2 regions of the Gordonia sp. HS-NH1 genome follow, and region 1 is predicted to be linked to the other one. Evidence: riboswitches for the same ligand, from Rfam matches in the RefSeq annotation. Region 1 holds a riboswitch; the other holds the start of a gene.

What was found. Region 1 has a riboswitch for thiamine pyrophosphate ahead of thiO (glycine oxidase ThiO). Riboswitches for the same ligand answer to the same signal wherever they lie in the genome.
Region 2: another riboswitch for thiamine pyrophosphate. It lies ahead of thiC (phosphomethylpyrimidine synthase ThiC); the one in region 1 lies ahead of thiO (glycine oxidase ThiO).

The regions. Positions count from the first base shown of each region.
Region 1 covers NZ_LIYC01000021.1:69,789-76,996, reverse strand. The annotation lists gene AMD30_RS15290 (glutamate ABC transporter substrate-binding protein) at 1-868, opposite strand, end outside; gene AMD30_RS15285 (hypothetical protein) at 865-2,316, opposite strand; gene AMD30_RS15280 (NUDIX hydrolase) at 2,669-3,151, shown strand; gene AMD30_RS15275 (hypothetical protein) at 3,174-3,554, opposite strand; gene thiE (thiamine phosphate synthase) at 3,876-4,601, opposite strand; TPP riboswitch at 4,649-4,759, shown strand; gene thiO (glycine oxidase ThiO) at 4,754-5,815, shown strand; gene thiS (sulfur carrier protein ThiS) at 5,812-6,012, shown strand; gene AMD30_RS15255 (thiazole synthase) at 6,005-6,802, shown strand; gene AMD30_RS15250 (ABC transporter ATP-binding protein) at 6,872-7,208, shown strand, end outside.
Region 2 covers NZ_LIYC01000045.1:20,362-27,569, forward strand. The annotation lists gene AMD30_RS21105 ((2,3-dihydroxybenzoyl)adenylate synthase) at 1-815, shown strand, start outside; gene AMD30_RS21110 (GNAT family N-acetyltransferase) at 916-1,263, opposite strand; TPP riboswitch at 1,486-1,575, shown strand; gene thiC (phosphomethylpyrimidine synthase ThiC) at 1,583-3,271, shown strand; gene thiD (bifunctional hydroxymethylpyrimidine kinase/phosphomethylpyrimidine kinase) at 3,271-4,224, shown strand; gene AMD30_RS21125 (TIGR00341 family protein) at 4,221-5,186, opposite strand; gene AMD30_RS21130 (SHOCT domain-containing protein) at 5,395-5,784, opposite strand; gene AMD30_RS21135 (LLM class flavin-dependent oxidoreductase) at 5,971-7,035, shown strand; gene egtD (L-histidine N(alpha)-methyltransferase) at 7,016-7,208, opposite strand, start outside.

The DNA.
Region 1 (7,208 bases):
CATCCTGCCCCTTGGGAATCCCGACGCCGTAGAACTCCTCGCCGAGACTGGGACCGACGACCCGTACCCATGGGTCCTGCGCGGCGAGGCCCGCGAGGATCGCGTCGTCCGACGTCACCGCATCGATCTGGCCCTGCTGCATGAGCACCAGGCAGTCGGCCCAGGTGGTGGTGCTGACCATGCGCGCGCGTGGCTGGATCGACTGGATGCGACCGATCGAGGTCGTCCCGCGCGCCGCGCAGACGCGTTTGCCCGCAAGTTGATCCGGACCGGCGACGTTCGAGTTCCGGAAGGACAGAATCCGCTGCGAGGCAACGTAATAAGGGGCGGAGAAGCTGATGTCGCGCAACCGGTCGCAGGTGATGCTCATCGTCTTGATCACCACGTCGACGGTCATGTCCCGCAGCGCGTCGATGCGCTGCGCGGAACTCAGGACCTGGAATTCGATCCGGCGGTCGTCCCCGAAGATGGCCCCGGCGATCTCGTGCGCGATGTCGACGTCGAAACCCTGGATGTCGCCGGTGATCGGATCGCGGAAGCTGAACAGGTTGGAGCCGATGTCGAGGCCGACGATGAGCCGGCCGCGTTCCAGGATCCCGGCCATCGTCGAATTCGGTGGCATCTGACGGGGAAGCGGCATCTGGGCGGGCGGCCGCAGGGTCAGGGTCGCGTTGCATGCCTCGGAACTCGGTGGGGGCTCGACGGGCACGTCGACCTGCACGCCGGGCAGCACCGGCGACCCGGCGGTGGCGGTCGGCGGCGGTGATTCGGGTGCGGGAAAACGCACGCATCCGGTCGCGACCAGACCGGTGAGCGCGAGCACGACCACGACGGTCAGCAGGCGGCGAGCCGAGCGCGTGGTCGTCATCGGTACTCCCGGATCCGGGGTATGAGACCGCCCACGACCGCGACGCCGGCGAAGACGGTGAGCAGCAGGATCCCGGTGCCGGTGAACCCGAGTACGCGCTGCGCGGTGTTGATGTCGTCCCGGAACGAGTTCCGGGCGGTGGTGATCGCATCGACCAGTGCGGTGTCGACCGCAGTGTAGGCGCGCGCGGAACTGTCCGGCCCGTCGCCGACGGTGTGCAGGCGCGCGAGCCCGAAGTTCCCGGTCTGGATGTAGCGGCGGACGGCGGCGTCGGTGCGCCGCCACTCCGTCAGCGCCGCGGTGACCGTGTCCAGCTGCTCGGGGGTGACGGCGCTGTCACCGTCCTCGGTTCCGTCGCGCACGTCGTCGACGATGGTGCCGACCTCGCTCGTCGCGACGGAGAAGCTGCGTTCCAGACCGCCCTGGTCGCCGCGGCGGATGAGGGACAGCGTCTCGGCCGACCGTGCCTGCTGGGTGAGGATGCGCGCAGCGGTCAGGTCGCGGAGCGGGTCGGCTCCCTCGGTGCGGGCGTCGCTGGTCGCGGCGACCGACATCAGGCCGGAGGCGAGCAGCCACAGGGTCCCGATGCCGAGGGCGAAGATGGCGGCGACGACCCCGACGTTGAACCGCCTGCGGGTCCGGCGCGCGAGATAGCGGGACGTCAGCACCAGCGCGGCGAGCAGGAACAGCAGCGGTGCGTAGACGGTCCAGGGCGGACGGGTCAGCGTTTGTTGTGGATCGGCGATGGCCATCGAACGTCGTTCGTAGAGACGCTGCGCGGCCGGCAGGATCTGATCCTGCATCATCGACGACGCCTGTCCGAGATACGCCGACCCCACCGGATTGCCGAGCCGGTTGTTGGTCCGCGCCGTCTCGATGAGTCCGCTGTACACCGGGATCGACGTCGACAGCGTATCCAGATCGGCGCTGACCGCCTGCTCCGACCGGTCCGACGTCATTCCGGAACCGGGCTCGCTGGAGGTACCGGTCGCCAGGATCAACGACGACGACGCCGTCGCCAACGCATCCGAGTAGCGCTGTCGCAGATCAGGGGTCTCGAGCCCGCCGGAGATGAACGCCGCGTTGGCCGAGGCGTCGGCGATCGACAGTGAGCTGTAGAGGACCTGGGCGGCCTCGGCAAGCGGCTCGGTCCGGTCGATGAGGCGCTGCAGGGTCTGGGTGCGGTCTTCGAGAACCGTCGATGCGTACAGCCCGGTGCTCAGACAGCCCAGCGCCAGGATGCCGCAGATGATGATGAGCTTGCCGGGGGTGGTGACCGCGAAGTGGCGGATGGTCTGGAAGGGCGACTGGGCGCGTTCCCGGGCGGTGGCGACGAGTTCGCGACGGTCGGCGAGCACCTGGCGGATCGGAGGCGAGGCCTGCGCCGGCCGGATCGTGCGACCGCCACGCGTCAGCGCCGTCCGCACGGAGGACGCGTCGCCGGTCACCTACCTGATCCCTTCTCAAACGCTGGATCGTCTCCGGTGCGGTCGTACGGTCACCGGTTCCCCGTTCCGGATTCGCGTGGCCGGGCGATCAACGCCAGGTGTTGTGTCACTTGGGTCATCGTTCACCGGGTCGTGCGTGTTTCACCCTATGCCATCGGGCAGGGTTCCTCCGGGCTGGCCGACGCCGCGTCGCCGACCTCGGCCGTTCGGCTCGCGCTGCGTGAAACCGGCGTCTCCGCACGGTTCTCGACCCGGTGGGTAGGCCGCGGTTTGCGATGTTCCTGGCAGGTGGCGCGCGTCTCACTTACGGTGGAGGCACCTGGTCGAGGCGATCGGGATGCGAGGAGGCGTGGTGCGCGGCGACGGCGACGGCTGGGTGATCGATCCCGACGGTTCACGATATTGGGGAATCCACGGCGCGGCAGGCCTGTTGTTGCGGGCGCCGCTGCCGGAGGGAACGACCGGTGTACTCCTCCAGCACCGCGCCGCGTGGTCGCATCAGGGTGGCACCTGGGCGCTGCCCGGCGGCGCCCGCGACTCGCATGAGGGCGCCATCGACACGGCGATCCGCGAGGCCCAGGAGGAAGCCGGGATCACCGGCGACGACCTGCGCGTCGTCGCGGCGGTCGTCACCCACGAATCGCCCGGCGGATGGACCTACACGACCGTCATCGCCGAGACCGACACGCCGGTCCGCACGGTCGCCAACTTCGAGTCCACCGAGCTGCGGTGGGTCGACGAGAAGCGGGTGGACCAGTTGCCTCTGCACCCCGCGTTCGGGCTCGCCTGGCCCACCCTCCGCGAGCGCATCGCGATGCTCGACCCCCAGAGCTGAGCTGAACTGATCTGTCGGCGGGTCAGCCGACCCGTCCGCCGTCCAGCAGCCGGTTCGCGCCCGCGACCAGCGCGTGGACGTTCGCCTCGTCGCTGCTCGCGCCCTCGCCGGCGGCCCAGGCGTGGCGGCCGTCGTTCTCGCACAGGAGGAACGTCGTGACCACGCCGTCGACGACCCGCTGATGCAGACGGACGATCTGAACGGGGGCTCCGACGTCGTGGAGGATCGACGTCATCGCACCGACCGGGCCGGCGGCGACGGCGCTGCAGGACCTGATGCGGTCGGCGATCGCGAGCGTCGCCCGGCACTCGACCAGGTCGCCCGAACACGACGCGACCGACCATGACCCGAGCCGGATCGTGCCGCCGCGGGAGTACTCGTCGGTGAATTCCTGCCAGGTCATCCCGGTGGCCTCCTCGTGCATTCCAGGGGGAAGCGGACGGCCGTACCGCTCGGTGAACAGATCGCCACCGCGGCGGTCGTCGTGCTCATGCCACGAACAGGATCGATGAGACAGATGAAGAGGGTGCATCTCGGTAACCGATTTCGGTCGAAGAATGGGTGACCGACGAGAGAGCGCAACCGACCCGCAGCGGGGGGTCGGTCAGATTCAGACCCCGCTGCGGCGGGTTACGAGAATGCTCGTGATGCACAACATGATCGGTCCACCATAGACCCGCGGCACCGACCGGGCAAACCTGTTTCGTCGCCTGATGACGACTCGCTACAGCATCCCGGCGAGTTCCCGGGCCGCGGCGGTCGGGTCGGCGGCGGCGGTGATGGCGCGCACGACGACGATGCGCCGGGCCCCGCGCGCGGTGACCTCGCCGACGCGGCCGGCATCGATCCCGCCGATGGCAAACCACGGTTTCGCCGATTGTGTTGGCCCCGAGAGCATCTCCGCAGTGGCGGACACGAGGTCGAGGCCGGCGGCGGCGCGGCCGGGTTTGGTGGGCGTGGTCCAGCACGGGCCGACGCAGAAGTAGTCGACGTCCTCGTCGGAGATCGCGGCGGCGGCCTGCTCGGGGTCGTGGGTCGAGGCGCCGATGACGACGTTGCGGCCGACGATCCGGCGGGCCGCCGACGGCGACAGGTCGCCCTGTCCCACGTGCAGGACGTCGGCGCCGGAGAGCGCCGCGATGTCGGCGCGATCGTTGACCGCCAGCAGCGCGCCGTGCGCGTCGGTCATCGCCCGCAGTCCCGCGAGGATCTCGAGCTCCTCCCGCGCCTCCAGAGTCCCGAACTGGCGTTCGCCCGGCGAGTTCTTGTCGCGGAGCTGCACGATGTCGACGCCGCCCGCCAGCGCTGCGCGGACGAAATCGAGGAGGTCGCCGCGCTCGCGTCGGGCGTCGGTGCACAGATAGAGGCGGGCCGAGCAGAGCCGACGTCGACGGTCTGTCGCGTGGCCGGAATCCGCGGATCCTGACCTGGTGTTGTTCGGGGTCGTCACGCCGACCAGGCTAACCGGACGCCTGACGCCCCCGCGTAGGGTGGACCGCACGAACACGCGGGAGCCCGGACCGGCCGGGCTGAGAGTGCGGACCGATCCGCTGACCGTCGAACCTGATCCGGGTCATTCCGGCGAAGGAAGGTGATTCCAGCGTGAATTCCCCTCGGAACACTGCTCACCGCACCCTGACGGTGGTGGGCGGCGGCGTCATCGGGCTGACGTGCGCCCTGGCCGCGGCCGATGCCGGGTGGCAGGTTCGCGTACTCGACGCCGGAACCGACGAGCGCGCCTCGTGGGTCGCGGGTGGCATGCTCGGCTCGCTCGGCGAGGGACATCCCGGCGAAGACGCGTCGCTCGCCCTGTCGATGGAGTCGGTCCGGCTCTGGCCCGCGCTCGTGAAGCGGCTCGAGGACCCCGCGGTCGTCACCGCCACCGACTCGCTGTTCGTCGCGGCCTCGGCCACGGACATCGAATACCTGCGGCACCTCGCCGACTTCGTCTGGGCCGGCCAACCCCGCACCGACTCGGCGTTGCAGCCGGTGACCGGCCGCGACATCCGGGCAATCGAACCGTCGCTGAGTTCTCGTCTGGTCGGTGGCTATCGCGCGGTCGGGGAGTGGTCCGTGGACAACCGGCGCCTCCTCGAGGCGTTGCGTGCCGCGGTCACGACGGCCGGCGTGGAGCTCACCACCGCCCGCGTCGGGTCCCTGGCCGATCTCGACGACCCCGGCTCCGACGGGCAGATCCTGCTTGCCGCCGGGCTCGGCACCGCTGCCCTCTGGCCCGGCGCCGACCTGCATCCGGCCAAGGGCGAGATCCTCCGGCTTCGTCGCACCCGCTGGTCCGTGCCCCCGCCCGCCCACGTCGTCCGGGCACGTCTGCACGGTCGGGCCGTCTACCTGGTGCCACGCGAGGACGGTGTCGTCGTCGGCGCCACCCAGTACGAGTCCGAGGGGATGACCGACCGGGCGCCGCAGGCCGGTGGGGTCGCCGACCTGCTCGCCGACGCGATCGAGGTCCTGCCCGGACTGCGGACGTATGAACTGACCGAAGCGGCCGCGGGTCTGCGGCCGTGCACCGCCGACGGGTTGCCGCTCGTCGCCCGCGTGGACGCACGCACCGTCGTGGCGACCGGGCACGGACGCAATGGGATCGTCCTCGCCCCGGGCACCGCCGAGCGGGTGCTGTCGATCCTGGAAGGAGTCGAGGAATGAGTATCACGGTGAACGGCGAGAGCATGGATGTCGACGCCGATGCCTCGGTGCGCGACGTGGTCGCCGGGCTCGGGTTGCCGGACCGTGGGATCGCGGTCGCGGTGGACGGCGCGGTCGTCCCGCGCGGTCGCTGGGACCGGCACACCATGACCGACGGCGCCGTCGTCGAGATCGTCACGGCGGTGCAGGGTGGCTGACCAGTTGACACCGGACCCGTTGCGGATCGCGGGCCGCGACTTCTCGTCCCGGCTCATCACCGGCACCGGCGGCGCGTCGAATCTCGCGACCCTGGAACGCGCACTGGTCGCCTCGGGCACCGAACTCACCACCGTCGCGGTCCGCCGCGTCGACGCCGCCTCGGGCACCGGGGTCTTCGATCTGCTGCGCCGGCTCGACATCGCCGTGCTGCCCAACACGGCCGGCTGTCACACCACCGCCGAGGCGGTCCTGACCGCACAGCTGGCGCGCGAGGCGTTCGAGACCGACTGGGCCAAGCTCGAGGTGGTCGCCGACGAACGCACCCTGATGCCCGATGCCATCGAACTCGTCGACGCGGCCGCCGCCCTGGTCGGCGACGGGTTCGTCGTGCTGGCCTACACCAACGACGACCCGGTTCTGGCCGCGCGACTCGCCGATCTCGGGGTGGCCGCGGTGATGCCGCTCGGGTCACCCATCGGGACCGGTCTCGGAATCCTCAACCCGCACAACATCGAGATGATCGTCGACGACTGCCATACCCGCTTCGACGACCCGCTGCCGGTCATCCTCGACGCCGGCATCGGCACCGCGAGCGACGCGGCGCTGGCGATGGAACTCGGTTGCGACGGAGTGCTTCTGGCGACCGCGGTGACCCGCGCGGAGAATCCCGAACTGATGGCGACGGCGATGCGGCACGCGGTGATCGCGGGCCGGCTGGCCGGGCGGGCCGGCCGAATTCCCAAGCGCTTCTGGGCCCACGCGTCCTCGCCCGGCCGCGATCCGGGCTGACGGGCGCCTGCGACAGGCCGTACGAATGACAGACCGGGCCGCTCCGGATTCGACGGCTATGGTCGAGGCGTGTTGCGGGTAGCGAATCTCACGAAGGACTTCGGCGGTCAACGCGCGGTCGACGATCTCACCTTCGAGGTCGGGCCGGGACGGGTGACCGGCTTCCTGGGGCCCAACGGCGCGGGCAAGTCGACGACCATGCGCATGATGCTGGGTCTCGATCGTCCGACCTCGGGCACGGCGACGATCAACGGCCAGCGCTACCGGGACCTCGACCATCCGCTGCGTCAGGTCGGTGCGCTGCTCGACGCTCGGTGGGTGCATCCGAACCGCAGTGCGCGCTCACATCTGCGGTGGCTGGCGGCGAGCAACCAGATCCCGGCCGCCCGCGTCGACGAGGTGCTCG
Region 2 (7,208 bases), on a different contig from region 1:
ACCGAGTCACCGTGACGGCACTCGTTCCCGCCCTGGCGCAACTCTGGTGCGCGGCAACCGAGTGGGAGCCGGCGGACGTCAGTTCGCTACGCCTGCTGCAGGTGGGTGGCGCCAAACTGGCCCAGCCCGATGCGGTCGCCCTCGACGAGGCCCTCGGCGACGTCGTCCAGCAGGTGTTCGGCATGGCCGAAGGGCTGATCTGCTACACCCGTCCCGGCGAACCGCGCGACCTGGTCCATCAGGTGCAGGGTTCCCCGATGTCGGAACTCGACGAGGTGCGGGTGGTCGACGAAGACGGCGCCGACGTCCCCGACGGCGTCGAAGGGGAACTGCTCGTGCGGGGGCCGTACACGATCCGCGGGTACTACCGCGCCGCGGCGCACAACGAGAAGTCGTTCACGCCGGACGGGTTCTATCGTTCCGGCGACAAGGTCACGAGACTGCCGTCGGGCCACGTCTCCGTGACCGGGCGCATCAAGGACACCATCGTGCGCGCCGGCGAGAACGTCGCCGCGGACGACGTCGAGGAGAACCTCCTCGCGCACGACTCGGTCCGGCAGGTCGCCGTGGTCGGACTTCCCGACGACGCGCTCGGCGAGAAGATCTGCGCCGCCGTGGTGCTCTCACACGAGCACCCGCCGGCCCAGCCGCTCGAACTCGCCACGATCCGGACGTTCCTCACCGGGCGCGGACTCGCATCGTTCAAGCTGCCGGACGTGATCCGCGTCGTGACCACACTCCCGGTCACCGCGGTCGGCAAGATCGACAAAAAGGTACTTCGCGAGACACTGCTCGCCGGCCCGCCCGCTCCCTGAGGTGCGAGGAGCGATAGCGACGAACGACTCCTGCTCCCTGAGGTGCGAGGAGCGATAGCGACGAGCCACGAAGGGCGTCGACGTGCCCTCCGACGCTCGATCACACCGGGGCGAGCGTCACTATCCCGGGATGGCTGTCGAGGTAGCGCTTGGTGAACGTGCACACCGGCCGCAGGCGGGCGCCCTGCTCGCGGGCATGGTGCACGACGGTGCGGGTGAGCCGGGTGGCGAGGCCGTGTCCGCTGTACTCGTCGTAGAGCACGGTGTGCAGCACGGTGATCGTGGTCTGACCGTCGACCGTCTCGGTCGAATAGCCGAGCACACCGACCAGGTCACCGGCGACCCAGAGTTCGAATCGGTCGCGGTCCGGGTTGTGCACCACCTGCGAGATCTGTTGCAGGATCGACTTCGCCGACTGTGGTGGTCGCTGACGATGCTTACGTAGCACCCGACCCTCCTCACCTCTTGATCGCGGACATCTGATCGCCGACGGGCGACTGCCGCGGCTCGACACCGGCACCGTCTGTGATCAGGGTCACACGCTACCTTACGGAACCGTAACTGCCGACCCCGATGGCGCTGCCGTCGCAGATCGAGACGGTTCACTCCCGCCCCGGGCCTGGCTCCGGACGAGTCGAGGTATGGTGACGGGCGCACGACAACTACACACCGCGGGGGCTCTCACGATGACCGAGGGCTGAGATGGCGACGGGCGGTCGCCGACCGCTCGAACCTGTCCGGGTAATGCCGGCGTAGGGAGAACCGCCATGGGCACACGTGTATCCGCCACGCGCACCGACAGCGCACCTGCCGATTCCGGGTTCCTGACCCTCGGTCCCATCGAGGGCAGCACCAAGCACTATCTCTCGGTCGACGACCTGCGTGTACCGCAGCGTCGCATCCACCTCACCAACGGCGAGCATCTGGACGTCTACGACACCTCGGGCCCGTACACCGACCGGTCGGCGCGCATCGACGTCGAGCAGGGCCTCGCACCCACCCGCGACAGCTGGCACCGGCCCGAGCCGATCGACGGCGCGAGCACCCAGCTGGCCTGGGCGCGCGCCGGGATCGTCACCGACGAGATGCGGTTCATCGCCGCCCGGGAGGGCGTCGACGCCGAACTGGTCCGGTCCGAGGTGGCGATCGGACGTGCGGTGATCCCGGCGAACCATCGTCATCCCGAGTCCGAGCCGATGATCATCGGGAAGCGCTTCGCGGTGAAAGTCAATGCGAACATCGGCAATTCGGCGGTCCGCAGCTCGATTTCCGACGAGGTCGAGAAGATGGTGTGGGCGACCCGCTGGGGCGCCGACACGATCATGGACCTCTCGACCGGCGCCGACATCCACACCACCCGCGAGTGGATCATTCGCAACTCGCCCGTCCCCGTCGGGACGGTACCCATCTATCAGGCGCTCGAGAAGGTCAACGGCGATCCCGCCTCGCTCACGTGGGAGCTGTACCGCGACACCGTGATCGAGCAGGCCGAGCAGGGCGTCGACTACATGACGGTCCATGCCGGAGTCCTGCTGCGCCACGTCCCGCTCACCGCTGAGCGGGTGACCGGAATCGTCTCCCGCGGTGGTTCGATCATGGCCGCCTGGTGCCTGGCGCATCACCGGGAGTCGTTTCTGTACACCCACTTCGACGAGCTGTGCGAGATCTTCCGCCGCTACGACATCACGTTCTCGCTCGGCGACGGCCTACGCCCGGGATCGATCGCCGACGCCAACGACGAGGCGCAGTTCGCCGAGCTCCGCACCCTCGGCGAGCTGACCACGATCGCCAAATCCCATGGCGTGCAGGTCATGATCGAGGGACCAGGGCACGTCCCCATGCACAAGATCGCGGAGAACGTACGCCTCGAGGAAGAGCTGTGCGAGGAGGCGCCGTTCTACACTCTGGGGCCCCTCGCCACCGACATCGCACCCGCATACGACCACATCACCTCGGCGATCGGTGCGGCGATGATCGCCCAGGCCGGCACCGCGATGCTCTGCTACGTGACACCGAAAGAGCATCTCGGCCTCCCGGACCGCGACGACGTCAAGGTCGGCGTGATCACATACAAGATCGCCGCGCACTCCGCCGACCTCGCCAAGGGGCACCCGCGGGCGCAGGAACGCGACGACGCACTCAGCAAGGCGCGCTTCGAATTCCGCTGGAACGACCAGTTCAACCTCGCCCTCGATCCCGACACCGCCCGCGCCTTCCACGACGAGACACTGCCCGCCGAGCCGGCCAAGACGGCCCACTTCTGTTCCATGTGCGGCCCCAAGTTCTGCTCGATGCGGATCTCGGCGGATGTCCGCGCCTACGCCGAGGAGCACGGTCTCGTGACCACCGAGGACATCGACCGAACGATCGCGGAGGGCATGGCGGCGAAGTCGGCGGAGTTCGCCGACGCCGGGAGCCGCGTGTATCTACCGCTCGAGACCGCAGGGGGTGCCTGATGGGCACAGTCAACGCAGGACGACGCACAGTCGACGAGAATCAACGCACGGTCGACGGAAATCAGCGCACAGTCGACGAGCAGGCCTTCGTCGGGCTCCCGATCGGCCCGCCCGGGTCTGTTCCGACTCGGGTCCTGACCATCGCCGGTTCGGATTCGGGTGGGGGTGCGGGGATTCAGGCCGACATGCGCACCTTCGCCCTGCTCGGGGTGCACGGGTGCGTCGCGGTGACCGCGGTGACGGTTCAGAACTCGCTGGGCGTCACCGGATTCGAGGAGATCACCCCACAGACCGTGGCGGCGCAGATCGACTCCGTGGTCGGTGACATCGGAGTCGCCGCGGCGAAGACCGGGATGCTCGCGTCGGCGCCGATCATCGAGGCCATCGTCGAGCAGTGCGGCCGGAGCGGCATCGGTCGGGACTCATCCGTCCCGCTGGTGGTCGACCCGGTGTGCGCATCCATGCACGGCAACCAGTTGCTCGCCGACTCGGCACTCGACACGTTGCGTCACAACCTGTTCCCTCTCGCCACCGTGGTGACACCGAATCTGGACGAGGTCCGGTTGATCACCGGGATCGAGGTCACCGACGCGGCTTCCCAGCGCGATGCGGCCCGGGCGCTGCTCGATCTCGGGCCGCGCTGGGCGCTGGTGAAGGGCGGGCACCTGCGCGCGTCGGATCAGTCGCCGGATCTGCTCTACGACGGCGGGGAGTTCATCGAGCTCAGCCATGAGCGCATCGACACCCCACACGACCACGGCGCCGGCGACACCCTGGCCGCGGCGATCGCGTGCGCACTCGCACACGGTCTTCCGGTCCCCGAGTCGGTCGCCTTCGCCAAGAGTTGGGTGACCCGCTGCCTGGCGGCCGCCTATCCGCTGGGCGCCGGCCACGGCCCGGTCAATCCGTTGTGGCGACTGGGCGTCCGGTCGGAGGATCAGAGGCCGTCCTAGCCGTCCAGTCGCTCACCGACGTCGTGGATGACCACGATGTCGGACTCCCAGGGCAGCAGATCGTGCACGGATTCTTCGAGATCGGTAAGAGGCGGCAGCTTCTCGGGACCGAGTACGGAGATGGTCGCCGTGCCTCCGTGCCAAGTCACCCCGGACACCTCGGCGCCCGGGGTGTCCGCGAGCCACTGCTCCGTGGCGTCGTGGACCTGCCGGACCCACACCGCCGACAGGGAGTTGAGGACCATCGGCACGGTGACGAGGACGAACGCGGCCGAGAGCACCACATACGCTCGCCGTCGTCGACGACGCCCCACGTCCGCCACGTCGTGATACCTGGCGAACACCAGCACGACCGTGCAGGTGATGATCATCGCGATCATGTTGGAGGCGAACAGGATGAACGCGCCGATCGCGAGTGACGGGGCACCCGAGCCGAAGCACACCCCGGTGACCGCCAGCGGCGGCACGAGTGAGATCGCGATGGCCACACCGGGTAGCACATCGCCCAGATCACGGCGGGTCACCGCGATCGAACCGACCAAGCCGGTGGCCAGAGCAGCGAGAAGATCCATCAGGGTCGGCGACGTCCGCCCGACCACCTGCGAGTTCGCCAGCACCGTGGATGGATTCGGCAAGATTTGAGCGACAGCGATGCCGATGACGATCACCATCACCATCCCCGCGCCCACATACAGAAGGCTTGTCAGCGCGAGCCGCCCACGACCCGTGACCAGTCCGAGGCCGACGCCCAGGATCGGGGTGGCCAGCGGAGCGACGATCATCGCGCCGATCACCGTCGCGGTCGAGTCCGAGGCGACTCCGGCGGCCGCGATGACACTCGACAGGAACAGCATGAGCCAGAAGGCAGACTGTTTGGCCCGTACGTCTCCGCTGGACAGATCGAGCCGGTCGTCGAGTTCGTCGACGGTGCGTCGCTGATTCTCCGGGATCAGGTCCAGCATCGTCGGTTCACCACCGCCCGCGGCAACAGTTCTCTGATGACCGAACCCATGGGCGCTCCTCGATCGACGGATCGGCAGATGTCCGGTGAACCTCGACGACGCTGCGACATCGGTGGCCGACGCCGCCCGGAAAGCGAACACCGAAAAGGGAAGAGAACGGGCGACGGCGTCTGCAACGCCGCCGCCCGTCACGTCATCTCGGAAGGACTCAGACCGCTGTGCCGAGAGCCTTGCTCTTCAAGTGCTCGAACTCCTGGGGTGTGATCGCACCGGAGTCGAGCAGGTTCTTCGCGTCGGCGATCTGCTGGGTCGGCGTGGCGCCGGCAACGGACCTGATGTACTCGTCGGAGGCCTGCTTCGCCTCGCTGTAGGCCTCACGCTGACGCTCGGCCATTCCCTTGCCCTTGGCCAGCAGGTACACGATCGCGGTGATGTACGGGAAGATGATCAACAAGACCACCCATGCCGCCTTCTGCCAACCCGACGCCGCCTTGTCCCGGAACAGGTCGCTGATGATGTGCCACAGGACGATCAGGTACGCGACGAACGCGAAGATGACGATCGTGTACCAGATGAAGTCCCAGAATGAATCCCACATCGGGGTGTCTCCCTTGTCTAGAAGAATCTTGTTTCCGCTGAGCAGGTTGCCGATAAGAGCATCGCACAGCGTGATGCCCGCCACCTCGACGAACATGAAAGATGTCCGTGAAATGGTGTGAACGGACCCTCGCGGGCGCCGAATCCCCGGTCTCACCCGCAGAACCACATACTCACGAAGGGCGACATGGAATCTCACGCTGCAGTCACCGACGTCGAGCTCGGGCTCGACACGTTCGGCGACATCACCGCCGAACCCGACGGCGCGCTCCGCTCGGGCGCCCGGACACTGCGGGACCTTCTCGAGCAGGGTGTTCTCGCCGACGAGGTGGGCGTTGACTTCCTCGGTGTCGGTGAGCATCATCGCGACGACTACGCGGTGTCGGCTCCCGAGGTCGTGCTGGGCGCCATCGCGGCACGCACCACACGGATGCGGCTCGGTTCGGCGGTCACCGTGCTCAGTTCCGACGATCCGATCCGGGTGTTCCAGCGATTCTCGACCGTCGACGCGCTGTCCTCCGGACGAGCGGAGGTGATACTCGGCCGTGGGTCGTTCACCGAGTCCTTCCCACTGTTCGGATACGACCTCGCCGACTACGAGGAGTTGTTCAGCGACAAGCTCGCCCTGTTCGCCGAACTCCGCACCGGCCGGCCGGTGTCCTGGTCGGGTTCCACGCGCGGCCCCCTGCAGGCCCAGACCGTCTACCCCGAACTCGAGAACCCGCCCCTGCCGACCTGGATCGCGGTCGGCGGCAGCCCCGAGTCGGTGGTCCGCGCCGCGTCGTACGGCCTACCGCTCATGCTGGCGATCATCGGCGGCGACCCGCTGCGGTTCCAGCCATACGTCGATCTCTACCACCGCGCCCTGCGGGAGATGGACAAGTCTCCCCTGCCCGTCGGCGTGCACTCGCCGGGCCATGTCGCCGACACCGACGCCCAGGCACGCGAGGAGTTGTGGCCGCACTACCGCGAGTACGTCGGGCGGATCGGCCGCGAACGCGGATGGCCCCCGCCGACTCGCATCGAGTTCGAGCGGTCGACCGGACCGGGTGGCTCGCTCTACGTCGGGTCCCCCGAGACGGTGGCGGCCAAGATCGCCTCCACCGTGCGGGCACTCGGCCTCAGCCGGTTCGACTTGAAGTACTCCCACGGCACGCTCGGCCACGCCGAACTCATGCGCAGCATCGAGCTCTACGGCACCCAGGTCATCCCGCGCGTGCGCGAACTGCTGCTCAGCGTCGGGTCAGGGTGAGTTGGAAGTCGCCTGCGGGATCGGTCCACGCGGACACGACAGTCAGTCCGGCCGACTCGAGTTCGGATGCGAGCGCCTCGGGTTCGAACTTGGTGCTGATCTCGGTGTGGATCTCGGTTCCCGCGGGCACCCGCCACGACCGGCCCAGTACGCCGAAGTACGCGTCGACGTCG